DNA from 2 places in the Streptomyces sp. NPDC030840 genome. Region 1 is predicted to be linked to the other one. Evidence: predicted binding sites of a transcription regulator. Region 1 holds the regulator's gene; the other holds the start of a gene.
The links. The regulator HrcA, encoded in region 1, represses chaperone genes, less so after heat shock. The targets are predictions, from matches to a motif close to TTNGCACTCNGNNNNNCNGAGTGCNAA.

Region 1 (15,619 bases):
ACCTGGAACCACTCCTTGCCGGCGATCCTGGCGGTGAGGTCGCCACGGACGCACTTGCCGTTGACCTCCCGTGTCACCTTCCCCTTGAGACTGATGTCCTTTCCGTCGTCGGTCTCGCCCTTGCAGTCGACGTTCACGACCGTGTTGGCACTGGCGGAGGGCGATCGCGTCTTCTTGCCGCCCTCGCCCGTGCCGCTGTCGTCGTAGGACCCCGTGCAGGTGAGCCACCGCACGTCGGCGCCCTTCCGCTCCAGCTCCCGAGTGCCGGCCTGGTCCGTGGTGAACGCCACGGCGGCGGTGTTCAACCCGCCTGTCTCACAGGCGGAAACGCCCACGACGGCGCCTACGCCGAGCCCCAGGCCCAGCAGAACCCGTCGCCCGCCCAGCCGTCGCCCCGCACGCTTCAATACCCCCATGGACGGCAGCCTGCCACCGCCCGCCGCGACACGGTAGGCCGCATGCGGCCACGCTCCGCTCCGGGCGCACGCATGACTGCGCCCCCGCCCGCCCCTACCCGTCCCCAGGGGCGCCGCCCCTTCAACCCCGCTCGGGCTCCGCCCCGGACCGCGCTCCTCGAACTCCCCCAGCTACCGCTGGGAGGTGCCCCCAAGGGGCTGAATTCTCAGCCCGTCCGGCGTCTGAGGACGAGGCCGCAAGTCCGATAAGCGGGGGCCTGGGAGCGCAGCCCCCAGGGATGGTGGGGGTCCCCCCGCTCGAGCGAAGCCGAGAGTGGGGGAGGGTAGGGGCGGCGGGGGCGAAAACAACGCCCCTCAGGACCAGCGTCCCGTCCTCGCCAGCAACACCGCCACCGCCGCCGTACCGGCAGTCGACGTCCGCAGGACACTCCGACCCAGGCGATACGGCCGAGCCCCCGCCTCCGCGAACAGCGCCAGCTCCTCCGGCGACACCCCGCCCTCGGGCCCCACCACCAGCACGATCTCCCCGGCGGCGGGCAGCTCGACGCCCGCCAGCGCCTCGTCACCGGACTCGTGCAGCACACCCGCGAAGTCCGCCTCCGCGAGCAGCGCGGCGACCTGCTTCGTCGTCGCCGTGTCCGCGACCTCCGGGAAGCGGACCCGCCGCGACTGCTTCCCGGCCTCCCGCGCGGTGGACCGCCACTTCGCCAGCGCCTTCAGCCCCCGCTCGCCCTTCCACTGGGTGATGCAGCGCGAGGCCGCCCAGGGCACGATCACGTCCACCCCGGTCTCGGTCATCGTCTCGACGGCCAGTTCCCCCCGGTCTCCCTTGGGGAGGGCCTGGACGACCGTGACGCGGGGAGACTCGACGGGCTCCTCCCGCACGGGCCGCAGGTCCGTGACCACCAGCCGGTCCTTGCCCTCGGCCGCCTTCACCACGCCTTGCGTCCACCGCCCGTGCCCGTCCGTGAGGACCACGTCCTCACCGGGCCGCAGCCGCTTCACGGACACCGCGTGCCGCCCCTCGGGACCGTCGAGGACGAACTCCGCCCCCGCACCGCCCAGGTGGTCCACCACGAACACCGGCGCGGTCACCGGTCGCCGCCTCCCGCCGTCCCGTCGGGGCACCCGGACAGCCCCGCCCGCGCGGAGGCCAGCTCCGCCGCGAGCATCTCCACCAGCTGCCCCGCGGGCAGGGCCCGCGCCATCCGGTGGCCCTGTCCCGCCCACAGCGCCATGCCCTGCGGGTCACCCGCCTTGGCCGCCGCCTTGCGCAGTCCGGAGGTGAGGTGGTGGACCTGGGGGTAGGCGACGGGGGCGTACGGGCCGTGCTCGCGCATGAAACGGTTGACGAGACCGCGCGCCGGGCGCCCGGAGAACGCGCGCGTGAGCTCCGTACGCACGAACAGAGGGTTGGTCATCGCCTGCTTGTGCAGCGCGTTCGCGCCGGACTCGGGAGTCACGAGGAACGCCGTGCCGAGCTGCGCCGCACACGCCCCGGCGGCGAGGGCTGCGGCGATCTGGCTGCCCCGCATGATGCCGCCGGCCGCGACGATCGGCAGTGAGACGGCCTCGCGTACCTGCGCGACCAGGGACAGCAGGCCGATGCCCGCGCAGTCCCGCTCGGGGTCGTCGCGGTGGGTGCCCTGGTGACCGCCCGCCTCCACGCCCTGCACGATCACGGCGTCGGCCCCGGCGTGCTCCACGGCCAGCGCCTCGTCGGCCGTGGTGACCGTGACGAGGGTCAGGGTGCCCTTGGCGGCGAGGGACGCGAGCACCTCGGGGGTGGGGCAGCCGAAGTGGAAGGAGACCACCGGCACCGGGTTGTCGAGGAGCACGGCGAGCTTGGCGTCGTAGCCGTCGTCCCGCCCGCTGTCGGGGTCGCCCAGCTCGGCGTCGTACCAGGCGGCCTCACCGGCGAGCTGGTTGGCGTACACCTCCACGGCGGCCGGGTCGGCGTACTCGGGCTGCGGCATGAAGAGGTTCACGCCGAAGGGGCGCCCCGTGAGTCCCCGCAGCTGCTTGATCTCCTGGTACATGCCGTCGGCGGTCTTGTACCCGGCGGCGAGGAAGCCGAGCCCACCGGCCTCGGACACGGCGGCGGCGAGCTGCGGCACGGAGACACCGCCCGCCATGGGGGCCTGCACGATCGGCCTGGGGAAGAGATCGGTCAGTGCGGAGGACATGAACGCATGGTGTCACGTCCTCCCCACAAGGTCCGAATCAGGCCTTCCGCCTGGCATAGGCCGACGGCATGGGCACGTGTCAGGGACGGTGGGGGACTTCGAACAGGGGCGAAATCAAGCCACCCGGCATATCGGTCCACGCATGTCGGCCGACGGCAGTGCGCATGCCTCCGCAAGCGTCCGACGGGCGCGGGAACACGCCCCGCACCCGTCAGCCGTCAGCCGTCAGCCGTCAGCCGTCAGCCGTCAGCGACCACGGTGACGAGCGCGGTCACCACGGTCACCGCGGTCAGCGCCCGTTGAACGCGTCCTTCAAGCGGGAGAACAACCCCTGCTGTCCCGGCTGGAACTGTCCCATCGGGCGCTCCTCGCCGCGCAGCTTCGCCAGCTCACGCAGCAGGCGCTCCTGCTCGGGGTCGAGCTTGGTCGGGGTCGTGACCTCGACGTGCACGATGAGGTCGCCCCGGCCGCCGCCCCTGAGGTGGGTGACACCGCGACCGTGCAGCGGGATCGACTGACCCGACTGGGTGCCCGGGCGGATGTCGACCTCCTCCATGCCGTCGAGCGTCTCCAGCGGGACCTTCGTGCCGAGGGCCGCCGCCGTCATCGGGATGGTGACCGTGCAGTGCAGGTCGTCGCCGCGACGCTGGAACGTCGGGTGCGGGAGCTCGTGGATCTCGACGTACAGGTCGCCCGCCGGGCCACCGCCCGGGCCGACCTCGCCCTCGCCGGCGAGCTGGATCCGCGTGCCGTTGTCGACGCCGGCCGGGATCTTCACCGTGAGCGTGCGGCGGGACCGGACACGGCCGTCACCCGCGCACTCCGGGCACGGGTTCGGCACGACCGTGCCGAAGCCCTGGCACTGGGGGCAGGGGCGGGACGTCATGACCTGGCCCAGGAAGGACCGGGTCACCTGCGACACCTCACCGCGGCCGCGGCACATGTCACACGTCTGGGCGGACGTGCCCGGGGCCGCGCCCTCGCCGCTGCAGGTGGTGCAGACGACGGCCGTGTCGACCTGGATGTCCTTCGTCGTGCCGAAGGCCGCCTCGTCGAGCTCGACCTCCAGCCGGATCATCGCGTCCTGGCCCCGGCGGGTGCGCGACCGCGGGCCGCGCTGGGACGCCGTACCGAAGAAGGCGTCCATGATGTCCGAGAAGTTCCCGAACCCGCCGGCGCCGAAGCCGCCCGCACCCCCGCCGCCCGCCTGGGACAGCGGGTCACCGCCGAGGTCGTAGACCTGCTTCTTCTGCGGGTCCGACAGCACCTCGTAGGCGGCGTTGATCTCCTTGAACCGCTCCTGCGTCTTCGGATCGGGATTGACGTCCGGGTGCAGCTCGCGAGCGAGCCTCCGGAACGCCTTCTTGATCTCGTCCTGGGACGCGTCGCGGCGCACGCCGAGTACGGCGTAGTAGTCCGTGGCCACTTACGACTCCGCCAGGATCTGTCCGACGTAACGTGCCACCGCTCGTACTGCTCCCATCGTTCCCGGATAGTCCATGCGGGTCGGTCCGACCACGCCGAGTTTTGCAACTGCCTCGCCGCCCGAACCGTAGCCCACCGAGACCACGGACGTGGAGTTGAGTCCCTCATGCGCGTTCTCGTGGCCGATGCGCACGGTCACGCCCGGATCCTTCGCCTCGCCCAGCAACTTCAGGAGCACGACCTGCTCCTCCAGCGCCTCGAGCACCGGCCGGATCGTGAGAGGGAAGTCATGTCCGAAGCGGGTCAGATTGGCGGTGCCGCCGATCATCAGCCGCTCCTCGTTCTCCTCGACGAGCGTCTCCAGGAGGGTGGAGAGCACAGTGGCGACCGTACCGCGGTCCTCCAGGTCGAAGGCCTCCGGCAGGTCCTCCACGAGTCGCGGTACGTCCGTGAAGCGGCGGCCCGCCACGCGGCTGTTGAGCCGCGCGCGGAGATCCGCGAGCGAGCTCTCCCCGAACGGAGCCGGGCAGTCGATCATCCTCTGCTCCACCCGGCCGGTGTCCGTGATCAGCACGAGCATCAGGCGCGCGGGTGCCAGCGACAGCAGCTCCACGTGCCGCACGGTGGACCGCGTGAGCGACGGGTACTGCACGACGGCGACCTGCCGGGTGAGCTGCGCCAGCAGCCGTACGGTCCGGCCGACCACGTCGTCCAGGTCGACGGCGCCCTCCAGGAAGTTCTGGATGGCGCGCCGCTCCGGGGCGGTCATCGGCTTCACCGCCGCCAGCTTGTCCACGAAGAGGCGGTAGCCCTTGTCGGTGGGGATGCGGCCGGCGCTGGTGTGCGGCTGGGCGATGTAGCCCTCCTCCTCGAGAGCCGCCATGTCGTTGCGGACGGTGGCCGGCGAGACCCCGAGCTTGTGCCGCTCGGTGAGCGCCTTGGAACCCACCGGCTCCTCGGTGCCCACGTAGTCCTGGACGATGGCGCGCAGCACTTCGAGCCTGCGTTCACTGAGCATCGCGCACACCTCCAGAGCATCCGTCTCGCGCGTTCCCGCGCTCCTCGCGGCTTCCCCTTGGCACTCAGCGCAGGCGAGTGCCAGCATTCCCACCAGTGTACGGCGGCGGGGTACGGCCCCGGCAAGGGCGGCCACGCCCCGTCGTGCCGACGTGTACCGACGTGTCCCGCGATGTCGTACTGGCGAGTACGCGCGGAGCGCCGGAACAGGAGCGGCCCGTCGTGCCGGGGTGGGGGGCCTGGGGCTAGCGTCGGCGTATGACGGTGACTTGGGAAGAGGCCGGGTGGGAGAAACTGGCTCCGCACGTGGGGCGCCGCCGCCTCCCTGGCTGGGACTGCACGGCCGGGCTGGTCGTCGGCGAGGGCCGCGCTCTCATGGTCGACGCGGGGTCGAGTCTGCGGGAGGGCGCTCGGTTGCGCGCGGAGGCGCGGGAGCTGCTGGGCCGCCACGGCAAGGGAACGGATCCCGGTGATGTGACGGATCTCCGCGATGTGACACATCTCGCGCTCACCCACCCGCACTTCGACCACGTCCTCGGAGCGGCGGCCTTCGCGGGAGTGGAGGTGTTCGGCGCGGTGGGCCTGGACGCGGTCCTCACCGGCGCACGCTCACGCGAGGAACTGCGCGCCGACGCCGTGCGCCACGGCCTGGACGCCGATGAGGCCGCCGAGGCCGTGGACCACCTCGTCCGTTCCCGCCACCACGTCTCCGGGGAGTGGACGCTGGACCTGGGCGGCGGCTCGCAGGTACTCCTCGCGAACGTCGGGCCGGGCCACACGGCGCACGACCTGGTGGTGCTGGTGCCCGGCTCGTCGCCGTGGCCGGAGGTGGTCTTCTGCGGCGACCTGGTCGAGGAGTCCGGCGAGCCCCAGGCCGGCCCGGACGCCGTCCCCTCGCACTGGCCGGCGGCGCTGGACCGGCTGCTGGCGCTGGGCGGCGAGGACGCGGTGTACGTGCCGGGGCACGGGGCGGTGGTGGACGCGGCGTTCGTCCGGGCGCAACGGGACGCGCTGGCACGCCGCTTCGGCGTGTCGTGAGGAGTGTCCGGCTGGTTCTCGTATCGTCATCCGAATGCGCCAGTACTCGCCGGACCTGACCCCGCCGTGGAAGAGGTCCAAGCCCGTCCCGGAGGTCCCGGCGGAGCCCGGGCTGGTGGTCGAGGAGCCCGGGAGCGGCTTCTGCGGTGCGGTGATCCGCTGCGAGGCGGGCACGGTGACCCTGGAGGACCGCTTCGGCAAGCACCGGGTGTTCCCGCTGGAGCCGCGGGGGTTCCTGCTTGAGGGCCGGGTGGTCACGCTGGTACGCCCCGCCGCGTCCGCGCCGGTACGCCCCACCCGTACGGCCTCCGGCTCGGTCGCCGTGCCCGGCGCACGCGCGCGCGTGGCCCGGGCCGGGCGCATCTACGTGGAGGGCCGCCACGACGCCGAGCTCGTCGAGAAGGTGTGGGGCGACGACCTGCGCATCGAGGGCGTGGTCGTCGAGTACCTGGAGGGCGTCGACGACCTGCCGGCCATCGTCGCGGACTTCGCGCCCGGCCCCGACGCCCGGCTCGGCGTCCTGGTGGACCACCTCGTCCCGGGCAGCAAGGAGTCGCGCATCGCCGAGTCGGTGACGAGCGAGCACGCGCTGGTGGTGGGCCACCCGTACATCGACATCTGGGAGGCGGTGAAGCCGGCGGCCGTCGGGATCGAGGCGTGGCCGCGCGTGCCCCGCGGGCAGGACTGGAAGACGGGGGTGTGCCGGGCGCTGGGGTGGCGCGTGGCGAACACCGGGGAGGCGTGGCAGCGGATTCTCGGCTCGGTGCGCTCGTACAAGGACCTGGAGCCGGCGTTGCTGGGGCGGGTGGAGGAACTGATCGACTTCGTGACGGCACCGGCGTGAGGCGGCGGGGGTTTCCTCGCCCCCGCCGCCCCTACCCGTCCCATCCCCAGGGGCTCCGCCCCTTCGACCCCGCCGGGGCTCCGCCCCGGACCCCGTTTCGGGGGCCGGCCCCCGGACCCCCGCTCCTCAAACTCCCCCAGCTACCGCTGGGAGGTGCCCCCAAGGGGCTGAATCTTTCAGCCCGTCCGGCGTTTGAGGACGAGGCCGAAGGCCGACAGCGGGGGTCTGGGGGCGCAGCCCCCAGGGATGGGACGGGTAGGGGCGGCGGGGGCGAAGGACCCTCCCCCGACGGACCCCGCTCAGTCCACCAGCTCCCGCACCACCGCATCCGCCAACAACCGCCCCCGCAACGTCAGCACGGCCCGCCCCTCCCCGAAGGGCCCTTCCTCCAGCAACCCCTCGGACAGAAAGCGCCGCGCCGCGGCGAGCCCCGCCTCGCGAAGGAGCGACAAGGGGCACCCCTCCCGCAAGCGCAGCTCCAGCAGGATCCGCTCCACCCGCCGGTCCTCGTCCGCCAGGACCTCACGCCCGGCCCCCGGCGACCGCCCCTCCGCCAGGGCCCCCGCGTACGCCCCAGGGTGCTTCACGTTCCACCACCGCACCCCGCCGACGTGGCTGTGGGCACCGGGGCCCGCGCCCCACCAGTCGGCACCGCGCCAGTACAGCTCGTTGTGCAGGCAGCGGCCCGCGACGGACGTGGCCCAGTTCGAGACCTCGTACCAGGAGAAGCCCGCCGCCGACAGCGCGTCCTCCGCGATCAGGTACCGGTCCGCGTGCACGTCGTCGTCCGTCATCGGCACCTCACCCCGCCGGATCCGCCGCGCGAGCTGCGTGCCCTCCTCCACGATCAGCGCGTAGGCCGACACGTGGTCGGGCCCCGCCCCGACCGCCGCCTCCAGGGAGGCCCGCCAGTCGTCGTCGGACTCCCCGGGCGTGCCGTAGATCAGGTCGAGGTTGACGTGTTCGAACCCGGCCGCCCGGGCCTCCGCGACGCAGCGCTCCGGACGCCCCGGCGTGTGCGTGCGGTCCAGCACCCGCAGCACGTGCTGCTTCGCGCTCTGCATGCCGAAGGACACGCGGTTGAAGCCGCCCTCCCTCAGCGCCTCCAGATACGCCGGGTCCACCGACTCCGGGTTCGCCTCCGTGGTGACCTCCGCGTCGTCCGCGAGCCCGAACTCGTCCCGGATCGCCCCCAGCATCCGTACGAGGTCGCCGGCGGCGAGCAGCGTGGGCGTACCGCCGCCGACGAAGACCGTGCGGGCCGGGCGGGGATCGTCGCCCAACACCTTCCGCGCCAGGCGGATCTCGTCGATCAGCGTCTCGGCGTAGTTGTCGCGGGAGGCGAGGACGCCGCCCGTTCCGCGCAGCTCGGTCGCGGTGTAGGTGTTGAAGTCGCAGTAGCCGCAGCGGGTCGCGCAGTACGGGACGTGCAGGTAGAAGCCGAGGGGCCGGTCCGCGGCCCCGGTCAGGGCGTGCGCGGGCAGCGCCCCGTCGTCGGGGACGGGCTCGCCGTCGGGGAGTGCGGAAGGCATGTCCTCCATTCTCCAGCACTGCCCGAAAGCACTGCCCCACCACCAGGTCCTTCGCCCATTACTCCGCCTGTAGCACCAGCAACGCCAGATCGTCCTCCGGTGGCCGCTCCCCGAACTCGTGCACCAGTCTCTTGATCCGCTCCGCGACGAGCTGCGCGCTCAGCCCGCGGCAGTCGGCCAGCGCGGCCGCGAGGCCGTCCCCGTCGTCGAACATCACCGTTCCGCAGCGTCGTTCGGTCACGCCGTCGGTGACGCACAGCAGTGTGTCGCCGGGGTGCAGGGTGAAGGTCTCGGAGGTGTACGCGGTGTCCTCGATCACACCGAGCAGGGTCTGCGGCTCGGCGGCGGGGCGGACGTCGCCGTCCGGGCCGAGGACCAGCGGCAGGGGGTGTCCGGCGGAGGCGAGGGTGCAGTGGACGCCTCCCTCGTACGGGACGAGTTCGCCGTACAGCAGGGACAGGAAGCGGGTCTGGGGGCCCTCGTCGGTGCCGAGACCGGGCCCGCCGGCCGTCACCAGGGCCCGGGCGGCCGCGTCCGCCGCCTCCGTGGCGTCGTCGAGGAGGAGCTGGTTGAGGCGGTCGAGGACGTCGGCGACCTGGTAGCCCTCGCGGGCCAGCAGCCGCAGCCAGGGCCGGGCGAGGCCGATGACGACGGCGGCCTCCGGGCCCTTGCCCTGGACGTCTCCGAGGGCGAAGCACCAGCGGCCGTCGCCGGCCGGGAACAGGTCGTAGAAGTCGCCGCTGGGGCCGCCCTTGTCGCACGGCTCGTAGACGAGCGCGCTGTGCATCCCGGGGATCTCGGCGACCGCGCCCGGCAGCAACCCGCGCTGGAGGACCCGGCTGATGGTGGCCTGGCGGGCGTACTGGCGGGCCGCGCCGATCGCGAGGGCCACCCGGCGGCTGAGGTCCTCGACGAGCCCGGTGACCTCGTCGGCGAAGCGGAGCAGTCCGGCCCGCCCGATGACGAGCGTGCCCAGCGGGCGGCCGCCCGCGATCAGCCGGTACGCGAGCGCGGTACCGGTCTCGGCCTGGTCGGCGAAAGCCTCGGCGGGCCACGCCACGGGCACCGCCCGCGACCGTACGGACTCCGGCAGCCGCGGCGGGTCCTTCTCCAGCGCCTGGCGGAGGCCCTCGATGCGGTTCTCGCTGACGTGCCAGACGCGGGCGAGCCGGGGGCCCGTACCGAGCCCGGCCTCGGCGCCGCGCCAGCCCATGCCCTCGTCCTCCAGCCACACCGCGCACCAGTCGGCCAGGCGCGGCACCAGCAGCTGTCCGGCGAGCGCGGCGACCAGGTCCTCGTCGAGCTGCCCGGCGAGCAGGTCGGAGGCCTCGGCGAGGAAGGAGAGGGCGCCGCGGTTCAGCCAGTCCTTGTCGCCCTCGGTGCCGCGCCTGGGAGCGGGGGCGAGTATCTCGGCGGCGATCGTCCCCCGGTCGAAGGCGGCGTCGGCGGCGTACGCCTCGATCCGCTCACCCTCGACGTCCGCGGACCCGTCGGCGGGCAGGCGCGCCCAGACGGTCTTCACGCCGGTGCGGTAGGTGATGCCCCAGGCGTCGCAGAGCGCGGAGACGAGCCGCAGACCGCGCCCGTACTCCGGGGTGCCGTAGGAGGGCTCCGTGGCGTGCGGGCGCTCGGTGCTGTACGGGCGTTCGGTGCCGTCGTCGCGTACGGCGCGCGCGGGGTGGTGGTCGGAGACCTCGACGACGACGTGGGCGGGCTCCTCGCCGCAGCGCTCGGGGTGATCGGGGGGTTCGAGACGGCACAGCAGGTCGACGTCCGTGCCGGCGTGCACGACGGCGTTGGTGACCAGCTCGCTGACCACGACCAGGACGTCGTCGGCGAACCGGCCGGTGAGGGATTCGGCGCCGGGCAGCGCGAGCCGCCCCCATTCGTCGAGGCTGGCGCGGGCGAAGCGGCGGGCGGCGCCGGGCGCGAGCGGGCCGCCGGGCAACGACGCGCGTGCGACCGCGCGCCGGTCCGTGCCCCGGTGCGCAGGCGTACCAGGAGCACGAGTCGTCGACTCGCGTTGCGTCGGAATGGCCCCCACGGTTCGGCTCCCTGAGCAGTTCGTACGAATAGGCCTCGGGCGGCATGGACAGAGTGACAGACTGGCCACGCCCATAAGCGCCGAGTTACCGAAGTGGGCCACCATGAGTGAGAACAGTGCTACGCGGGTGCTCGAAGACGGTCAGGAAGACGGACAGATTCGGACATCCGATCTACGCCCTCTCCTCGCGGCCATGACGGCCGCGCGGGACGGCGACTTCAGGAAGGCACCGGAGGCGGGCCACGGCATCGTGGCCGAGCTCGCCGCCGTGTTCAACCAGATCATCGACCGCAGCACGCACTTCACCACGGAAGTGCAGCGGGTACGGCGGGAGCTGGTGCGGTACGGCCGTCTCGACGAGCGGCTCTCCGCGAGCCCGGGCCAGGGCAGCTGGACGTCCCGCGTCGACGACGTGAACCAGCTCCTCGACGCCCTGGTGGCGCCCGCGGCCAACGCCACGCGTGTGCTGGACGCGGTGGCCGGCGGGGACCTCACCCAGCGGGTCGACCTGCACGACGGGAACCGGCAACTCCGGGGTGACCTGCGGCGGTTGGGGCGTGCCGTGAACTCCATGGTCGACCAGTTGTCGCTGTTCACGGGTGAGGTGACCCGGGTCGCGCGCGAGGTCGGCACGGAGGGGCGGCTGGGCGGGCGCGCCAAGGTGCGTGGCCTGTCCGGGAGTTGGCGGGACGTGACCGAGGCCGTCAACACGATGGCATCCCGGCTGACGGCACAGGTGCGGGACATCGCCCTGGTGACGACGTCGGTGGCGCGCGGCGACCTCACCCGGACGGTGACCGTCGAGGCGACCGGGGAGCTGCTCGAACTCAAGCTCACGGTCAACACGATGGTGGACCAGCTGTCCGCCTTCGCCGACGAGGTGACCCGGGTGGCCCGTGAGGTCGGCACGGAGGGCCAGTTGGGCGGCCGTGCGCAGGTCAGGGGTGTGTCCGGGGTCTGGAAGGACCTCACCGACAACGTCAACTTCATGGCCTCGAACCTCACGTCCCAGGTGCGGAACATCGCCCAGGTCACCACCGCCGTGGCCAACGGCGACCTCAGTCAGAAGATCACGGTGGACGCGCAGGGCGAGATCCTGGAGCTGAAGTCGACGATCAACACGATGGTGGACCAGCTCTCCGCCTTCGCCGACGAGGTCACCCGCGTCGCCCGCGAGGTCGGCACCGAGGGCAACCTGGGCGGTCGCGCGCAGGTCAGGGGTGTGTCCGGGGTCTGGAAGGACCTCACCGACAACGTCAACTTCATGGCGGACAACCTCACCTCGCAAGTGCGGAACATCGCGCTGGTGTCCACGGCCGTCGCCCAGGGCGACCTCGGCAAGAAGATCACGGTCGAGGCGAAGGGCGAGATCCTGGAGCTGAAGTCCACGATCAACACCATGGTCGACCAGCTCTCCGCCTTCGCCGACGAGGTCACCCGCGTCGCCCGCGAGGTCGGCACCGAGGGCAACCTGGGCGGTCAGGCCCAGGTCAGGGGCGTGTCCGGGGTCTGGAAGGACCTCACCGACAACGTCAACTTCATGGCGCTGAACCTCACCTCGCAGGTCCGCAACATCGCCCAGGTGACCACGGCCGTGGCCAACGGCGACCTGTCCAAGAAGATCACCGTCGACGCCCGCGGCGAGATCCTCGAACTGAAGGACACCGTCAACACGATGGTGGAGCAGCTGCGCGCCTTCGCCGACGAGGTGACCCGGGTGGCCCGCGAGGTGGGCACCGACGGCCGGCTCGGCGGTCGCGCCCAGGTGCTGGGGGTGTCCGGTGTGTGGCGGGATCTGACCGACAACGTCAACTACATGGCCGACAACCTGACCTCCCAGGTGCGGAACATCGCCCAGGTCACCACCGCAGTCGCCAACGGCGACCTGTCCAAGAAGATCGACGTGGACGCGCGCGGCGAGATCCTGGAGCTGAAGACCGCCATCAACACCATGGTCGACACCCTCTCCTCCTTCTCCTCCGAGGTCACGCGGGTGGCCCGCGAGGTGGGCAGCGAGGGCAGGCTCGGCGGTCAGGCACGGGTCGAGGGCGTGTACGGCACCTGGAAGCGCCTGACGACGAACGTGAACGAGCTGGCGTCGAACCTGACCACCCAGGTCCGCGCGATCGCCGAGGTGGCCTCGGCCGTGGCACAGGGCGACATGTCCCGTTCGATCACGGTGGAGACGCAGGGCGAGGTCGCCGAGCTGAAGGACAACATCAACCTGATGGTGGCCAACCTCCGCGAGACCACCCGCGCGAAGGACTGGCTGGAGTCCAACCTGGCGCGGCTGGCGGCGCTGATGCAGGGCCACCGGGACCTGATGGAGGTCGCCGACCTGATCCTGCGCGAGCTGACGCCGCTGGTGAACGCGCAGTACGGCGCCTTCTACCTGGCGGACCCCGAGGAGGACGGAGCGGCGCTGCGCACGGCCGCGCCCGGCAAGGGGCTCGGCAAGGGGCTCGCGTTCATCGCCGGGTACGGCTCGGCGCAGGGCGCGACCGTGGAGACGGGCGGCCTTCCGGTGCACGGGCTGGTGGCGCAGGCGGCGCGGGAGAAGAAGCGGATCCTGGTGGAGGAGGCTCCGCCGGACTACATCAAGATCAACAGTGGTCTGGGCGAGGCGGCCCCGTCCAGCGTGGTCATCATCCCGATCCTGTTCGAGGACAAACTCCTCGGCGTGATCGAACTGGCCTCCTTCTCGCGCTTCTCTGACGTACACCTGGCGTTCTTCGACCAGTTCGTGAACACGATCGGCGTCGCGATCAACACCATCATCGCCAACTCCCGTACGGAGTCGCTCCTCGGCGAGTCCCAGCGCCTCGCCATGCAGCTGCAGGAGCGCTCGGACGAACTCCAGAAGCAGCAGGCGGAGTTGCAGCGCTCGAACGCCGAACTGGAGGAGAAGGCGGCGCTGCTCGCGACCTCCTCCCAGTACAAGTCGGAGTTCCTGGCGAACATGTCGCACGAGCTGCGCACACCGCTGAACTCCCTCCTCATCCTGGCCCGGCTGCTCTCCGACAACCCCGACGGCCATCTCACCGACCAGGAGGTGCAGTTCGCGACGACGATCCACCGCTCCGGCTCGGACCTGCTCCAGCTGATCAACGACATCCTCGACCTGTCGAAGATCGAGGCCGGCCGGATGGACGTACGCCCGAAGAAGCTCCCGCTGATCAAGCTGCTCGACTACGTGCACGCCACGTTCCGCCCGCTCACCCTGGACCGGGGCCTCGCCTTCGAGGTGGCCGTCGGCGAGGACGTGCCGCGCGAGATGTACTCCGACGAGCAGCGCCTCCAGCAGATCCTGCGCAACCTCCTCTCCAACGCGATCAAGTTCACCGCGGGCGGCAGGGTCGAGCTGCGCGTCAACCGCGTCAAGGACCCCGACCACCGCTACACCCGCGAGGACACCGACGAGGTGATCGCCTTCGCCGTCTCCGACACCGGTATCGGCATCGCGCCCGAGAAACTCCCGGTGATCTTCGAGGCGTTCCAGCAGGCCGACGGAACGACGAACCGCAAGTACGGCGGCACGGGCCTCGGCCTGTCCATCAGCCGGGAGATCGCGGGTCTGCTGGGCGGCCGCATCATCGCCGAGAGCGTGCCCGGCAAGGGGTCCACCTTCACGCTGTACGTCCCGGTCGTCAGCCCCGGCCACTCGGCGACCGGACCGGTGCCGGAGGAGCGGGTCCTGCCCGTTCCCGAGCAGTTGTCGGCGGAGCCGTTCACCGGGCCCGACCCGGACGACTCCTGGCCGGCGCCCAACAAGCTGGAGGCCTGGAAGTCGGGCCGCGCCGGACAGGTCCTGCCGGGCCGGCGCGTGCTGATAGTGGACGACGACATCCGCAACGTCTTCGCGCTCACGCACGTGCTCGGACGCGTCGGCATGCCCGTCCTGTACGCGGAGAACGGCCGCGAGGGCATAGAGACACTGGAGCGCAACCCTGACGTCGAACTCGTCCTGATGGACATCATGATGCCGGAGATGGACGGCTACGAGACGATCGCCGCCATCCGCCGCACTCCCCGCTGGGCGGGCCTGCCCATCGTCGCGCTGACCGCCAAGGCGATGCCGGGCGACCGCGAGAAGTCCATCGCGCGCGGCGCCAACGACTACGTACCGAAGCCGGTGGACGTCGACCAGCTGCTCACGGTCGTCTGCGCGCTTCTCGACCCGGAGAATCCGGAGGATCCTGGGAACGCGGACGGCGCCGAGCCGGAGGGGCGATCCGATGCCGAGGGGACGAGCGCCCATGAGGCAGCGGACTGAGTGAGGCAGTCAGAGATGAGCATTGAGGCAACGTCCGACGAGCGCGCCAGCATCCTCCTCGTGGACGACATGGAGGACAACCTGATAGCGCTGGAGGCCGTGCTCGGGTCTCTCAACGAGCCGCTGGTACGGGCCCGTTCCGGGGAGGAGGCCATGAAGGCGCTGCTGCGGCGGCGCTTCGCCGTGGTCCTCCTCGACATCCGCATGCCGGGCATGGACGGTTTCGAGACGGCCGCGAACATCAAACGGCTCGACCAGACCAAGGACGTCCCCATCATCTTCCTGACGGGCACGGACGCCGACGCGGGCTACGCCTTCCGCGGCTACGCCACCGGAGCCGCCGACTACCTCACCAAGCCCTTCGACCCCTGGGTCCTGCGCGCCAAGGTCGCCGTGTTCCTGGACCTGCACCGCAAGAATGTGCAGCTGGAACGGATGCTGGCCCAGGAAAAGACGCTGTTCGCCCGGGTGAGTGACCGTTTGGCGTCCTTGGAGAAGCAACTGGCGGCGAACGGTCCGGTGGACCAGGAAGCGATACGCACCCAGATCCGGGACCTACAAGGCCTGGTGGACGAGATGCGCCCCTGAAAGGGGCGCGGGGCTGTGTTGAATATGCGGCTCCGCCGCGCGGGCGCGACCAGCCACGAACAACCCGCGGCCGGAGAGCAACGGACAGTCCCCCCCCCACCTCTCCCGGCTACGCCTCCCTGGTCCCCGCGTACATCTCATCGATCAGATGCTTGTACTCCCGCTCCACCACCGGCCGCTTCAACTTCAGACTCGGCGTCAGCTCACCGTGCTCCACGTCCAGATCCCGCGGCAGAAGACGGAACTTCTTGATCGT
Region 2 (15,619 bases), on a different contig from region 1:
GCCGGTGAGGGTGGACATCGAGCCGATGGGGAACATGTAGCCCGTCAGGCCGTGGCCTCGGCCAGGAGCGCGTCGATCTGCCCCAGCGCCTGGGACATGCCCTCTTCCATGCCCATGGCCACCAGCTTCTCCATGGCCTCGGCACTGGGGAAGGTGCCCTCGATGGTCATCACCGTGGCCGCCCCGCCGTCGGCGGTGAGCCGCACGCGAACGGCCGTGGTGGGCATGTCGGGGTCGGGGCGGCCGGAGTCGTCGGCGAAACCGTCCTCGAACTCCAGCCCGTGCGGGGCGTCGACCGACCGGACGCGCCACCAGCCGTAGTACTTGTCGCCCTCCGGCCCGGTCATGAAGTACGTGACCGCACCGCCGGGTGCCAGATCATGATCGACCACGGTCGCCGGGTAGGTCGGGGGACCCCACCACCGCTCCAGCGTGCGCGGGTCCTGCCAGACCTTCCACACCTGCTCGGGCGGCGCGTCGAACCGCGCGGTGATGGTCAGGGTGAGGGCTTCAGGGTTCTTCTGGACGTCGATCACGGTCATGAGCGTGCTCCTTGCCGTGCTGTGGATCTGAGCTGTGTGGTGGATCCGATGGGTCCAACGGGTCGGACTCGGCGAGGATCGCGCCGATGCGGTCGACGCGCCCACGCCAGACCTCCGTCAGCTGGTCCAGCAGCCGCCGCACCTCACGCAGGGCGTCCTCGTTGCCCCGCACCCGCTGCTCCCTGCCCTGCCGCTCCTTGGTGACCAGCCCGGCCCGCTCCAGCACCGCCACGTGCTTCTGCACGGCCGCGAAGCTCATCGGGAACCTCCGGGCGAGGTCCGAGACCGAGTGGTCACCGGTCAGGGTGAGCGCGACGATCTCGCGCCGTGTCGCGTCGGCCAGGGCTTGGAAGAGGCGATCGGCGTGGTCACTGGGCTCAGTGACCTCGGCGGACTGCTGACGTACAACCATTGGGTTGTACGTTACCGGCCGCACCCCGCCCCCGCAACACGTCACGGCAACCGTCCCGCCCGGTTGGCGTGCCGCACCCGCTCCCGCAGCACCTCTCCCACCGGCACGTCCCCCACCGACTCCGGCGGACAGTCCCACTCTCGCCCACCCCCGACCGGCCGCAACTGCACCCTGCCGCCCACATGCCCCATCACCTCCCCGACCCGCCCGTCCCGCACGTCCACCACGTGCGCCCCCACCGACGGCTCCTCCCCGCGCAACACGGAGGCCAGCCGCTCGGCCGTCCGCACGTTGCAGCGCCCCAGGTCGACCAGACCGAACGGCGCCTCACTCGCGGCGGTCACCGGATCCACGCGCAGCGACGGCAGCCCGACGCCCACGCCCACGAGGGCCTTCCGCAACGACTCCACGACTTCCTCCGTCGACCGCACGCCCACGCACCTCCACGCTGAGTTGATGATTCGCCACACAGAGTGGCGACTGTGTGCCTAACCTGGCCAGACAGGGCGCCCCAACAACCTCAGCTGTGCGACAGGAAGTTGCTTGCCATGCCAGGACCGAAGGACCTCGACCCGTCGTCGTCGCCCCGCGCCCTGCTGGGCGCCGAGCTGCGCCACGCACGCGAGAAAGCCGGCCTCAGCCAGGAGGAGCTGGGTCTCCGGCTGTTCGTGAGCGGCTCGTTCATCGGGCAGTTGGAGGCCGGCACGCGGCGGATGCAGCGGGAGTACGCGCGGTTGCTGGACGAGGTCCTGGGGACGGAGGACTTCTTTCAGCGGAACTGTGGGGCGGCGGCGAAGTCCCGCTACCCCGAGCACTTCGCCGAAGCGGCGGAGGCGGAGGCGCAAGCCACGGCGATCAGGGAGTACGCGCCGCTCCTGATCCCAGGCCTGATCCAGACACCCGCGTATGCACGGGCGGTGTTCCGGGCGTACCAGCCGACAGCTCCAGAGAAGACGATCGACGAGCTGGTGGCGGCCAGAATGGAGCGGGCCCGCATCCTTGCGGATCCAACAGAGCCATTGTTGTGGGTGGTCCTCGACGAGGCCGCGCTGCGTCGCACGACGGGCGGGCCCGGGGTGATGGCGGAGACCCTGCGCCACATCGCCGGCCTGGCCCGGCGGAGCCGGGCGATCGTGCAGGTGCTGCCGTTCGACACGGGGGCGCATGCGGCGATGCAAGGCGCCATCAAGCTGATGGAGTTCGAGGAAGCCCCTCCCTTGGTCTACTTCGAGGGGATCGGCACCGGACGGCTGGAGGACGACCCGGCCACCGTCAGGCACCAGCGGCTCACCTATGAACTCCTCACGGCCGCCGCGCTCTCGCCGGAGAAGTCCCTGGCCCTGATTGATGCAATGGCGCAGGATTACGCCCATGAGGAACATCCCTGAGTACGACTTGGACAGAGCCGTCTGGTTCAAGTCCAGCTACAGCGGCGGGGACGGCGGCAACTGCCTGGAAATCGCCCGCTGGCGCCAGTCGACCTACAGCGGAGGCGGCGGCAACGACTGCCTAGAAGTCACCGACTCCCACCCCACCCACATCCCCGTCCGCGACTCCAAGAACCCCCACGGCCCGAAGCTCATGTTCCGGCCGGAGGCCTGGTCCGCGTTCGTCGACGAACTCAGGCGGGACTAGTGCCCGAGCTGCAGCTGCTCCGGCCGGACCACGCCCCCGCACTGCTCGCCTTCGAGCGGGAGAACCGGGCCTACTTCGCCGCGTCCATCCCGGACCGGGGTGACGAGTACTTCGCCCGGTTCGACGAGCGGCTCCGTGCCCTGCTCACCGAGCAGGAGGCGGGAGACTGCTACTTCCACGTACTGGTCGATGCCGCGGGCGATGTGCTGGGGCGGGTCAACCTGGTGGACGTGGCGGACGGCGGCGCCGAGCTCGGATACCGGATCGCCGAGCGGGCCACGGGCCGGGGGCTGGCCACCCGGGCCGTGCGGTCGGTGTGCGACGTCGCCGCGGACAGGTACGGACTGTCCACGCTGCGTGCCAAGGCCACGGTCGACAACGCGGCGTCGCGCGCCGTGCTGGCCCGTGTCGGGTTCACCGTCACCGGCGAGACGCGGCTCGACGGGCGGCCCGCACTGACCTACGTCCACCACCTCTCCAAGCGGAGCGCCCAAGCGGACAGGATCTGACCTACATGGCTCCTAGCGTGTGCCTTACCGACCGAACGGGAAACAACGGAGGGCTCACGCCATGAACAGCACCCCGGCCACCGAGACCATCGAGACCACCGACGAGCGCACCGACCTGCTGGAGACGCTGGCCAAGCACCGGCACTTCCTGCGCTTCACCACCCGCGACCTCACCGACGAGCAGGCCGGCCGGCGGACCACCGTGAGCGAGCTGTGTCTCGGCGGCCTGATCAAGCACGTCACGTCGGCGGAACGCAACTGGGTGGAATTCATCGAGCACGGCCCCTCGGCGATGGGCGACTTCACCGCGATGACCGAGGCGGACTGGGCCCGCCGGGCCGACGAGTTCAAGATGCTGCCCGGCGAGACGCTCGCCGGCGTGCTGGCCGCGTACGAGGAGACGGCCGAGCGGACCGAGAAGCTGGTCGCCGGCCTGCCCGACCTGAACGCCTCCCACCCGCTGCCCAAGGCCCCGTGGTTCGAGGCCGACACACGGTGGTCGGCCCGCAGGGTGCTGTTGCACATCATCGCGGAGACCGCCCAGCACGCCGGTCACGCCGACATCATCCGCGAGTCCCTGGACGGCTCGAAGAGCATGGGCTGACGCACCCGCACTGGAGACGGCATGGGCAGACATGGGCCACGCGCGGCCGGTAAAGGACCTGGTCACGGCCGCCAGTGCTGGCCCAGATCTGCCAATGCCCTCTCATGGGCGCCAGACGAGCGTGTACCGCCAGAACAGGCGACGGCGCAGCCGGGCGCCGGGCAGCACACGTCTCGCCTCCCGGACGATGTCATCGAAGGCCGCTTCCGGCGCCCGTGTCGCAGCGGTCGTCGAGACGGGCCGCGCCACCGTGTTCCCCCTGCTCTTGACCCACCCCACCACGGCGTTCGCCGGAACGGAGACGAGGCTGAGCAGGTGGTCCACGAGGGTCTCCTCGCGAGCCAGCCCGACCACCACCAGCGTTCCACCAGGCCTCAGGTGCCCTCGGAAGCGCGTGAGCGCCTCGCTTAGTGGCAGGTGGTGGAGCACAGCGACGCAGGTGATGACGTCGTACGATCCGCCGGGCCCCCCGTCCAAGGCGTCCGCCACGCTGAAGGTCACCGGAGCACCGGCCGGAGTCAGCTCCCGCGCCCGCTCCACGATCCCCGGGTCGACGTCGATTCCGTGCACCTCCCGCGCCCGCCCCGCCAACAGCCGCGCCAGATCACCACTCCCGCACCCGACGTCCAGCGCACGCTCGAAGCGCCGGGGCAACCGGCGCAGGATCCAGCGGTGGTAGTGCGCGTTGTGGTCCCAGGGGTGCGCCGCGTTGAAGCGGTGCAGCGCGGACAGGAGGCGGTGCGACGGTGATGTCATACGGCCAATCAAACCGGCCACAGCCGCAGGCATGGCACCAGCCATCAGGGGCGACCACTCGGCAGAGCGACACGGCGCGGTCGGGATGCAACTGCAAGTGGTCGATCAAGCGCGGTCGTGGAGCGTGACCTGGTAGCCGTCGGGGTCGGCGAAGGTGAAGGTCCGACCGAAGGGGCCGTCGATCGGTGTGGAGACGATGGTGTGACCGTCGGCGACGAGCGCGTCGTGGATGGCCTGGACGTCGGTGGCGTGGAGCCAGATCGCGGCACCGATGCCGGGCTGAGCGACGGATGCGAGGTCGGTGCCGGGAATGACGTCGCGGAGTGCGAACGCGATCGGCTTCGTCTCGAAGACGACGGCGTGCGGAGGTCCGGCCGGCGAGCGGACGAGGCCCAGGTACTGCTCGTAGAACGCCTGTGAAGCGTCGAGGTCCCGCACTTGGAGCGAGATGAAATCGGGGCCGGTGGCAGGCATGATGACACTCCTTCTTTCCGTGTCAGTTTCCTGACATGCCACAACCTATGTCAGAATACTGACATGAGTCAAGAAGGTGTCGGCGTCGACCTGGAGACGTCACTGGGCTACCTGCTCAAAGAAGCGTCCAGCGCCCTCCGCGCGGCCATGGAGGAAGTGCTGCGGCCGCTCGGGATGAGCGTGACGCACTACTCCTGCCTCGAACTGCTGGCGCAACGACCGGGCTTGTCGAACTCCGAGCTCGCGCGGGGCGCATTCGTGACACGGCAGACGATGAACGTGCTCCTCCAGGCCCTGGAACGAGACGGTTACGTGACGAGGCCTGCGGAGGCACCCGTCGGGAAGGCGCTTCCCACGCGGCTCACGCCTCGCGGCCGACGAAGCCTCGAGAAGGCGAGCGCAGCCGTCCGGTCCGTCGAGGCCAGGATGCTGGCCGGCCTGACCGCGGCCGAGCAGTCAGAGGCGTTCCGAATTCTGCAGAGCATGATCCATTCCCTGCGCGGTGACAACGAGGGTGCATAGCTCGTTCCGCGGCGCACGTCTCGTCGCGCTCGGACAGGAGTGCGGCCGAGCCTGAAATCCGTGTCGGCGACCTCGAAAGGCCTACCCGAACATCACATCCGCGAGTCGGGTGACCTGATCCACGTCCGAGGACCAGCAGTACAGGACCACTTCGTCCGCCCCGATCCCGGCGAACCCGGAAACAGCGTCCCGTACCGCCTCAAAGGGCATGCGGGATTTCGCTGCCGGTCTTCCGTGGGTCACGCACTGGCCGATGACCGTGTGTGTGCCCGCCTGCTCGCGTTCTGCGGCGTCGTTCTGAGTAGCGTGGCGCCGGAGTCCGTCACCGTATCCCGATGCACCCGCCTCCGGCGATCGAATGACGCGGGAGGGCTGTTCACCATCACGCCGAACGCCACTAGCGTGACCGCATGCTCACGGTCGAGGTCACCGAGACGTTTCCGTGCACGCCCGACGAGTTGCTCGACTTCGTGATGGACGTCGAGCGGTACGCGCTGGTGGACCGCAGGCTCCGCCCCGTGCTGTGGACCCGGCGGGAAGGAGATCTGCTGGAGTTCGCGTTCCGGCCGAGACTGGCCGGTCTCCCGGCGCCGAAGACGGTGGCGCGGGCGCGGCTGACTCCGGGCAGCCGCATCGACATCGAACTCGCGCCGCCACCCGCCAACCGTCTGACGAAGCTGGCGTCCGACTTCGACGCGAGTTTCGTCTGTACGCCGGTCGAGGGCGGGACGCATCTCGTCCGCGTCCTCAACTTCCATTTCCGGCCGCCGCTGCGGTGGCTCCTGGAACCGCTGCTGCGGCGACCGCTGACCGCCGAGGCGCGGGAGGAGATGCGGCTGGCCAAGGAGTACATCCAGCGGCAGAAGCGGACCTCCTGAGTCCGCTCCCGCCGACCGGATCAGTTGTGGGGTTCAAGGGGTTCTGCCGAGACTTCAGCTCAGCGACGCCAGGGACGCCGGGTCGTAGGGCGCCAGCTCGTCGAAGCGGCCCGCCAGCACCTTCGCCGCCCACTGGGGGTCCTGCAGCAGGGCACGGCCGACGGCGACCATGTCGAACTCCTCGGCCTCGATGCGGTCCAGCAGGTCGTCGATGCCCCTGACCGTCGAACCCTCGCCGGCGAACGCGCGGATGAAGTCGCCGTCCAGGCCGACCGAGCCGACGGTGATGGTGGGCTTGCCGGTGAGCTTCTTGGTCCAGCCCGCGAGGTTGAGGTCCGAGCCGTCGAACTCCGGGAGCCAGTAGCGGCGCGTGGAGGCGTGGAAGGCGTCCACACCGGCCTCGGCCAGCGGCGTCAGCAGCGCCTCCAGCTCCTGAGGGGTCTCGGCGAGCTTCGCGCGGTACGCCTCCTGCTTCCACTGCGAGTAGCGGAAGATCACGGGGAAGTCCGCGGACACCGAGTCCCGTACCGCCGCGGCGATCTCCGCCGCGAACTTCGTACGGGCCACCAGGTCGCCGCCGTAGGCGTCCGTGCGGCGGTTGGTGCCCTCCCACAGGAACTGGTCGATCAGATAGCCGTGTGCTCCGTGCAGTTCGACACCGTCGAAGCCGATGCGTTCCGCGTCGGCCGCGGCCCTGGCGAAGGCGGCGATGACGTCGTCCAGGTCCTGCTGGGTCATCTCCTTGCCGGTGCCGGGCGTGCCGTCGAGGCGCAGGCCGGAGGGGCCGACCGCCGGGGCGTCCGCGAACGGGGGCTCGCCCGCCTGCCGCACCATGCCGATGTGCCAGAGCTGCGGCACGATCGTCCCGCCCGCCGCGTGCACCGCGTCCGCGACCTTCGCCCAGCCGGCGAGCTGCTCCTCGCCGTGGAAGCGCGGAACGCTGTCGCTCTGCCCGGCCGATTCGTGGCCGACGTACGTGCCCTCGGTGACGATCAGTCCCACACCCGCGGCGGCGCGGCGCGCGTAGTACGACACCACGTCCTCGCCGGGGACGCCTCCGGGCGAGAACATCCGGGTCATGGGCGCCATCGCGATCCGGTTGGGCACGGTCAGCCCGTTGATCGAGACGGGCCGGGACAGGACCTCGGCGGCGCGTGAGGGGGAGGCGGCAAGCGTCACGGTGAAGCTCCTGGGAGAGGTCGTCGGGGAGGTCGGTGGACAGCGAGAAGGGGTGGTGTACCGGCCTGCGGATTCCGGCCGGTATGTGCGTGTGCATTCACTGCCCGTCCGGATCAACAGCCACTGCCCTCACGGCATTCCGCCCCCGCGCTCTCCCACCCTGTGACCCCGGACACGCCCGAGGGCGGCACCCCCTGTTTCCAGGGGGTGCCGCCCTCGGTTCTGGACTACTGGACGGACTGAGCCGATCCGGAGACCCGGGGAGCCGGATCAGAAGTCCATGTCACCGCCCGGCATGCCGCCACCGGCGGGCGCGGCGGCCTTCTCCGGCTTGTCGGCGATGACGGCCTCGGTGGTGAGGAACAGCGCGGCGATCGACGCGGCGTTCTGCAGCGCGGAGCGCGTCACCTTCGCCGGGTCGATGATGCCCTCGGCGATCATGTCGACGTACTCACCGGTCGCGGCGTTCAGGCCGTGGCCGACCTGCAGGTTGCGGACCTTCTCCACGACGACGCCACCCTCGAGACCACCGTTGACGGCGATCTGCTTGAGCGGGGCCTCCAGTGCGAGCTTCACGGCGTTGGCGCCGGTCGCCTCGTCACCGTCGAGCTCCAGCTTCTCGAAGACCTGGGAGGCCTGGAGCAGGGCCACGCCACCACCGGCGACGATGCCCTCCTCGACGGCCGCCTTCGCGTTGCGGACGGCGTCCTCGATGCGGTGCTTGCGCTCCTTGAGCTCGACCTCGGTGGCGGCACCGGCCTTGATGACCGCGACACCGCCGGCGAGCTTCGCCAGGCGCTCCTGCAGCTTCTCGCGGTCGTAGTCGGAGTCGCTGTTCTCGATCTCGGCACGGATCTGGTTCACGCGGCCGTTGACCTGCTCGGAGGCGCCGGCACCGTCGACGATGGTGGTCTCGTCCTTGGTGATGACGACCTTGCGGGCCTTGCCCAGCAGGTCGAGGCTGGCGTTCTCCAGCTTGAGGCCGACCTCCTCGGAGATGACCTCGCCGCCCGTGAGGATGGCGATGTCGCCGAGCATGGCCTTGCGGCGGTCACCGAAGCCCGGGGCCTTGACGGCGACGGACTTGAAGGTGCCACGGATCTTGTTGACGACCAGGGTCGACAGGGCCTCGCCCTCGACGTCCTCGGCGATGATCAGCAGCGGCTTGCCCGACTGCATGACCTTCTCCAGGAGCGGGAGCAGGTCCTTGACGTTGGAGATCTTGGAGTTCGCGATCAGGATGTACGGGTCGTCGAGGACGGCCTCCATACGCTCCATGTCGGTCGCGAAGTACGCCGAGATGTAGCCCTTGTCGAAGCGCATACCCTCGGTGAGCTCCAGCTCCAGACCGAAGGTCTGGGACTCCTCGACGGTGATGACGCCTTCCTTGCCGACCTTGTCCATCGCCTCGGCGATGAGCTCGCCGATCTGGGTGTCGGCGGCGGAGATGGAGGCCGTGGAAGCGATCTGCTCCTTGGTCTCGACATCCTTCGCCTGCTCCAGCAGGGCACCGGAGACGGCCTCGACGGCCTTCTCGATACCGCGCTTGAGGGCCATGGGGTTGGCGCCGGCGGCTACGTTGCGCAGGCCCTCCTTGACCAGGGCCTGGGCGAGGACGGTCGCGGTGGTCGTACCGTCACCGGCGACGTCGTCCGTCTTCTTGGCGACTTCCTTGACCAGCTCGGCGCCGATCTTCTCGTACGGGTCCTCGAGCTCGATCTCCTTGGCGATGGACACACCATCGTTGGTGATCGTGGGGGCGCCCCACTTCTTCTCGAGGACGACGTTGCGGCCCTTGGGGCCGAGCGTCACCTTGACGGCGTCCGCGAGCTGGTTCATGCCGCGCTCGAGGCCGCGCCGTGCCTCCTCGTCGAACGCGATGATCTTGGCCATGTGAAGTGGTCCCTCCAGGACTGGGGGTGATTCCTTCGGACCGCGCCCGCGCCCGCGACGGACGGCTCGCCGGCCTCGTGGTTCCTTGCCCCACCTGGCCTGCGGGCCTCACCGACCCGGTCCTTCGCTGTCACTCTCACCTTCAGAGTGCTAACGCCAATGATTAGCACTCGACCCATGCGAGTGCAAGCGCCTGAGGGTGATCCGCAGGTGAACGCACCCGTGCGCCCGCGCGCGCCCACCCCTCCCCGTGCCACGCGCGCCGACCCCGGGGCAGGTCCCCCGCGCAGTCCCCCGGACAGGCTTCGCACCGTCCCCCGGACAGGCCGAAGGGCCCGTGCCCAGGGGGTCAACTCCCCATAAGGCACGAGCCCTTCGAAGAAGAACGAAGTACGTCGCTGCTGTTTCAGTCGGCGCGCGCTTCAGCCGGCCGCCACGCGGACCATGTCCGCCTGCGGCCCCTTCTGACCCTGCGAGATCTCGAACTCGACCCGCTGGCCCTCCTCCAGGGTGCGGTAGCCGTCCATCTGGATAGCGCTGTAGTGGACGAATACATCCGCACCACCGTCGACCGCGATGAAGCCGTACCCCTTCTCCGCGTTGAACCACTTGACGGTGCCCTGAGCCATGCCTAACTCCCCTATTACTGGCCCTTGCGCAGATCCACACTTCGCGGATCCGGGTCAGACCTCACCCCCCAACGGTTGGGGGTGTGCGCCGGAACGCGTCGACCGCGGCTGAATGTATCTGTCCAACTGCCGTCTGCAACAGGTCAATCGGACGAGAAATCTGGACACGCCCGGTCGGGAATGTACGGAGAATTCACCTGAATTCGGGGCAAGTCGGGCCCCATAAAAGGAACATAAGGCGCAAAAGCCTCGCCCACTTTGGCTGCTTCATATCGGGCGAGCGGCAAGAACTCACATGCACCCGGCGGGAAAGGGGAGCGTGAATCGAACCGAGTTCCCCAACTGTACCGCGCTCAACCATAGAGAATGACCCCCTCCGCTTCTCTCACGGAGGGGGCCATTCGATGAACTGACGGTAACCGTTATTACCGACGGTAATAATCAGCCTCCGGCGACGGCCGGAATGATGGACACGCCCGCCCCGTCCGGAGTCGCCGTCTCCAGCCCCTGCTCGAAGCGCACGTCGTCGTCGTTCACGTACACGTTCACGAACCTGCGCAGCTTGCCCTGGTCGTCCAGGACCCGGGCCGCGATGCCGGTGTGGTTCTTCTCCAGGTCGGCGATGACCTCGGCGAGGGTGGCGCCCTCGGCGGCCACCTCGGCCTGACCGCCGGTGTAGGTACGCAGGATGGTGGGGATGCGAACGGTGACGCTCATGGGGTGGGACCTCCGGTGGGGTACTGCTCGTGGTTGATGGGGGGCAGCGCCCCCAAAAGGGGCGCGGGGCTGTATCACTGTGCGGCTCTGCCGCGTGGGCGCGCCCAGCCACGGACAACCCGCAGTCCAAAGACGCCCCGCAGTCCTACGGCGCTCCGGGCGGAGCCCTACGCGAGGCCCGCCTCGCGGAACGAGTCCAGGTTGGGACGAATGGTCGCCGTCATCCCCGTACCGGCAACCGCGTCCAGCGTCTTGAGCCCGTCACCGGTGTTGAGGACGACGGTCGTCAACGTGGGGTCGAGGACACCGTTCTCGATCAGCTTGCGCGTCACACCCACGGTCACGCCACCCGCCGTCTCCGCGAAGATGCCCTCCGTGCGCGCCAGCAGCTTGATCGCGTCCACGATCTGCTCGTCGTTCACGTCCTCCACGGCCCCGCCCGTCCGGCGGGCGATGTCGAGCACGTACGGACCGTCCGCCGGGTTGCCGATGGCGAGCGACTTGGCGATGGTGTCCGGCTTCTGCGGCCGGACGACGTCGTGGCCGGCCTTGTAGGCGACGGACACCGGGGAGCAGCCCTCGGCCTGCGCGCCGAAGATCTTGTACGGCTTGTCCTCGACGAGCCCGAGCTTGATCAGCTCCTGCAGCCCCTTGTCGATCTTCGTCAGCTGGGAGCCGGAGGCGATGGGAACCACGATCTGGTCGGGGAGCTGCCACCCCAGCTGCTCGCAGATCTCGTACGCCAGCGTCTTGGAGCCCTCGGCGTAGTACGGCCGCAGGTTGACGTTGACGAAGCCCCAGCCCTCGCCTGCCGGGTCGCCGATGAGCTCGGAGCAGAAGCGGTTCACGTCGTCGTAGTTGCCCTCGATGCCGACGAGGTCACCGCCGTAGACGGCGGCCATGACGACCTTGCCCTGCTCCAGGTCGTGCGGGATGAAGACACAGGAGCGGAAGCCGGCGCGGGCGGCGGCGGCGCCCACGGCACCGGCGAGGTTGCCGGTCGAGGAGCAGGAGAGGGTGGTGAAGCCGAAGGCCCGCGCGGCCTCAAGGGCCTGGGCGACGACCCGGTCCTTGAAGGAGTGCGTGGGGTTGCCGGAGTCGTCCTTCACATACAGTCCGCCGGTCACGCCGAGCTCCCGCGCCAGGTTGTCCGCCTTGACGAGGGCGGTCCAGCCGGGGTTGAGGTTGGGCTTGCCGGCCACGTCGGCCGGGACGGGCAGCAGGGGCGCGTAGCGCCAGATGTTCGCGGGGCCCGCCTCGATGCGCTTCCTGAGCTCCTCCGTGTCGTAGGAGGAGAAGTCGTACGCGATCTCCAGCGGGCCGAAACACTCCTCGCAGGCGAAGACCGGTCCGAGGAGGACGCGGTGACCGCACTCGCGGCAGCTCAGGGCCGCGGCGGGGCCGAGGTCGACGGTGGAGCCGGCGGCGGGGGTGGATTCGGTGGCAACAGTCTGCGCAGCCATGTGAGGCGAGGCCCTTTCTCCTCATCTTCCTCACGACGCATCTCGCCGTGAGACGGATTTGGCACCTTCCCTAGCCGGGAGCCTCACCACATCGACGTGGTCAGACCGGCTGGAGGGTTGCCGGGGCTTCATCGGGCCGTGTCCCTCTGCCCCTCTGGATGAGCGGTATGCGGTTGTGTCTGCGGTTGTGTACGTGCTTGTTGATCTTTGAAACGCGACGGTGACCCCGCAATGCGATGGTCATCCGCGTTGTTCAAGACTGTAACCGAAGGCCAGGAGAGTTGAGATAGCCGTCCGAACCGCGAGATGGATCACACGCAGAGTTACCGTGGTCGAAGAGTGAGGAGCCCCAGACTGTGCTGGAAGAAGTCGAGCGCTGGCTGAGCACACGCTCCTGGTCCGTGACCGATCGCCCGCTCCACCGCGTCCTGGCCGCCAAACGTCACTCGGGCCAGTCGGTCAGTGTCGTGCTGCCCGCGCTCAACGAGGAGGAGACGGTCGGCGAGATCGTCGCCATCATCCGTCACGACCTCATGCAGCAGGTCCCGCTCGTCGACGAGATCGTCGTCGTCGACTCGGGATCGACGGACCGCACGTCCGAGGTGGCCGCCGCCGCGGGCGCGACGGTGGTGCACCGGGACCGGATCCTCCCCCGTCTCCCGGCCGTGCCCGGCAAGGGCGAGGTCCTGTGGCGCTCCCTGCTGGTCACCCGCGGGGACATCGTCTGCTTCGTCGACGCGGACCTGAAGGAGTTCTCGTCGGACTTCGTCCTGGGGATCGTGGGCCCGCTGCTCACCGACCCGGGCGTCGACCTGGTCAAGGCGATGTACGACCGCCCGCTCGGCGGCGCCGCGGGCCAGGGCGGCAGGGTCACCGAACTCATGGCGCGCCCCCTGCTCAACATGCACTGGCCGCAGCTCGCCGGCTTCGTCCAGCCGCTGGGCGGCGAGTACGCGGCCCGGCGCTCACTGCTGGAACGGCTCCCCTTCCCCGTCGGCTACGGGGTGGAGCTCGGCATGCTGGTCGACGCCCTCCACCTGGTGGGCCTGGACGCCCTCGCCCAGGTCGACGTCGGCGTCCGCAAGCACCGCCACCAGGACGGCCAGGCCCTCGGCCGCATGTCCGCCGCGATCTACCGCACCGCCCAGCTCCGCCTGGCCCGCGGCCACCTGATCCGCCCGGCCCTGACCCAGTTCGAACGGGGCGCGACGGGCTTCGAGCCACGCACGTACTCGGTGGACACGGAGGAGAGGCCGCCGATGACGGAGATCGAGGAGTACGCGGAACGCAAGGCGGCGTGATCGTAAAGGGGCGCGGGGCTGTGTCGATATGCGGCTCCGCCGCATGGGCGCGACAAGCCACGCCGAACCCGCACGCGCGCAACAACAGTTCCCCCCGAGCTCATAGGCGCCCTGGGCCACACGACGGAACCGCACGTTTGAGCGGATGCGACAGGGGCTAGGTTGACGAACATGGCCTCCGCTTCCACCACCGGCGCCCCCATCCTCGTCGCGTCCAACCGCGGCCCGGTCTCGTACACCCTGGACGAGACGACGGGCGAGCTCACCGCCAAGCGCGGCGGAGGCGGCCTGGTCTCGGGGCTGTCGGCGATCGGGCCGGAAGCCGGCGCGGTGTGGGTGTGCTCGGCACTGAGCGAGGGCGACCGCGAGGCCGTACGGCGCGGAATCGGCGAGCCCGGCGTGCGGATGCTCGACATCGACGCCGCCACGCACGCGGACGCGTACAACGGCATCGCCAACTCCGTGCTCTGGTTCGTGCACCACATGCTGTACCAGACGCCTCTGGAGCCGGTCTTCGACGCGGAGTTCCGGCGGCAGTGGGCGTCGTACGAGGCGTACAACCGGGCGTTCGCCGAGGCGCTGGCCGAGGAGGCGGCCGAGGGCGCGGCGGTGCTGGTCCAGGACTACCACCTGGTCCTGGTCCCGCGGATGCTGCGCGAACTCCGCCCCGACCTGCGCATCGGCCACTTCTCGCACACGCCGTGGGCGCCGCCGGAGTACTTCCGGATGCTGCCCGACGACATCGCGGCGAAGGTGCTGCGCGGCATCCTCGGCGCGGACCGGGCGGCGTTCCTCACGCGGCGCTGGGCGGACGCCTTCACGGACTGCTGCCACGCGGTGCTGGGGCCCGGCATCCCGTCGGGGACGCGGATCGGGGTGCACGGCCTGGGAGCCGACGCGGACTTCCTCCGCCGGCGGGCACACGAGGCCGACGTGGACGAGCGGATGGTCTCGTTGCGGGAGCAGATCGGCACGGCGCCGGACGGGAGCCCGCGCCGCTCGGTCGTCCGGGTGGACCGCACCGAGCTGTCCAAGAACATCGTGCGGGGACTGCTGGCGTTCGGGCAGCTGCTGGAGGACGAGCCGTCGTGGCGGGAGCGGGTCGTCCATGTGGCGCTGGCGTATCCGTCCCGGCAGGACCTCAAGGTGTACCGGGACTACATGGACGAGGTGCAGCGGGTCGCGTCCGCGATCAACTCTCGGTACGGCACCGAGGACTGGACCCCCGTCGTCCTGCACCTGAAGGACGACTTCGCGCGGTCCCTGGCGGCCTACCGGCTGGCCGACGTGGCGCTCGTGAACCCCATCCGCGACGGTATGAACCTGGTCGCCAAGGAAGTGCCGGTCGTCTCCGACGAGGGGTGCGCGCTGGTGCTGTCCCGGGAGGCGGGGGCGTACGAGGAGCTGGGCGAGGACGCGGTGGTCGTGAACCCGTACGACATCGCGGGGACGGCGCGGGCTCTGCACGAGGCCTTGTCGCTGCCGCCGGGTGAGCGGGGTGAGCGTACGAAGCGGCTCGCCGCCGCGGCGACGGCGCTCCCGCCGACGCAGTGGTTCCTGGCCCAGCTGCACGCGCTCGACGCTTAGCGTTCACTTTCAGCTCATTGCAATGATCGCAGCCCAGTCATTGCATTGCCTACATAGCCATTGCAACGATTTCACCATCCCCACCTGGACTTACTCTATTGCTGTGCAATAACAGCATTGAGACATCCATGAATGCAACGTAGCGTTTCCGGTATCAGAAACGAGGGGCAACCCAGTCTTCCGGAAGGACGCCGCCATGCAGTCGCCGCTTTCACAGAAGTCCGAGGTGGCGACTGAGGCCGGCCCCGGACCGGTGGCCGCCTTCGCCCGGTTCGTGCTCTTCGGCGGCGGCATCGGAGTCCTGAGCAGCTTCGCAGTGCCGTTGCTGGCCATGGTCATGCCCTGGGCGGCCGCGAACGCGGTCACCACCGTCGCCTCCACCCTGCTGTGCACCGAACTCCACGCCCGCTTCACCTTCGCCCGAGGCCGCAGCGCCACACTGCGGGAACACGGGCAGTGCGCGGGCTCGGCGATCGCCGCCTTTGTGACCACCGGCCTCGCTGTCTGGGTCCTGCACC

Region 2: groL (chaperonin GroEL) is a predicted target of HrcA. The motif match lies at 9,568-9,594, and genes of this name have one in related genera.

What each region holds. Positions count from the first base shown of each region.
Region 1 covers NZ_JBVIEE010000001.1:428,327-443,945, reverse strand. The annotation lists gene ACZ49J_RS01830 (hypothetical protein) at 1-416, opposite strand, end outside; gene ACZ49J_RS01825 (16S rRNA (uracil(1498)-N(3))-methyltransferase) at 771-1,511, opposite strand; gene ACZ49J_RS01820 (nitronate monooxygenase) at 1,508-2,602, opposite strand; gene dnaJ (molecular chaperone DnaJ) at 2,892-4,028, opposite strand; gene hrcA (heat-inducible transcriptional repressor HrcA) at 4,029-5,045, opposite strand; gene ACZ49J_RS01805 (MBL fold metallo-hydrolase) at 5,303-6,082, shown strand; gene ACZ49J_RS01800 (DUF3097 domain-containing protein) at 6,117-6,926, shown strand; gene hemW (radical SAM family heme chaperone HemW) at 7,226-8,458, opposite strand; gene ACZ49J_RS01790 (SpoIIE family protein phosphatase) at 8,517-10,502, opposite strand; gene ACZ49J_RS01785 (HAMP domain-containing protein) at 10,696-14,775, shown strand; gene ACZ49J_RS01780 (response regulator) at 14,791-15,363, shown strand; gene ACZ49J_RS01775 (AMP-dependent synthetase/ligase) at 15,473-15,619, opposite strand, start outside.
Region 2 covers NZ_JBVIEE010000036.1:70,355-85,973, forward strand. The annotation lists gene ACZ49J_RS43070 (hypothetical protein) at 1-40, shown strand, start outside; gene ACZ49J_RS43075 (SRPBCC family protein) at 45-542, opposite strand; gene ACZ49J_RS43080 (ArsR/SmtB family transcription factor) at 511-954, opposite strand; gene ACZ49J_RS43085 (hypothetical protein) at 996-1,385, opposite strand; gene ACZ49J_RS43090 (helix-turn-helix domain-containing protein) at 1,503-2,342, shown strand; gene ACZ49J_RS43095 (DUF397 domain-containing protein) at 2,326-2,589, shown strand; gene ACZ49J_RS43100 (GNAT family N-acetyltransferase) at 2,589-3,098, shown strand; gene ACZ49J_RS43105 (DinB family protein) at 3,160-3,702, shown strand; gene ACZ49J_RS43110 (class I SAM-dependent methyltransferase) at 3,805-4,458, opposite strand; gene ACZ49J_RS43115 (VOC family protein) at 4,564-4,932, opposite strand; gene ACZ49J_RS43120 (MarR family winged helix-turn-helix transcriptional regulator) at 4,996-5,454, shown strand; partial or broken gene ACZ49J_RS43125 (LLM class flavin-dependent oxidoreductase) at 5,536-5,649, opposite strand; gene ACZ49J_RS43130 (SRPBCC family protein) at 5,865-6,332, shown strand; gene ACZ49J_RS43135 (NADH:flavin oxidoreductase) at 6,387-7,511, opposite strand; gene groL (chaperonin GroEL) at 7,782-9,404, opposite strand; gene ACZ49J_RS43145 (cold-shock protein) at 9,827-10,033, opposite strand; gene ACZ49J_RS43150 (MoaD/ThiS family protein) at 10,475-10,750, opposite strand; gene thrC (threonine synthase) at 10,918-12,213, opposite strand; SAM riboswitch class I at 12,232-12,378, opposite strand; gene ACZ49J_RS43160 (glucosyl-3-phosphoglycerate synthase) at 12,570-13,514, shown strand; gene ACZ49J_RS43165 (alpha,alpha-trehalose-phosphate synthase (UDP-forming)) at 13,686-15,101, shown strand.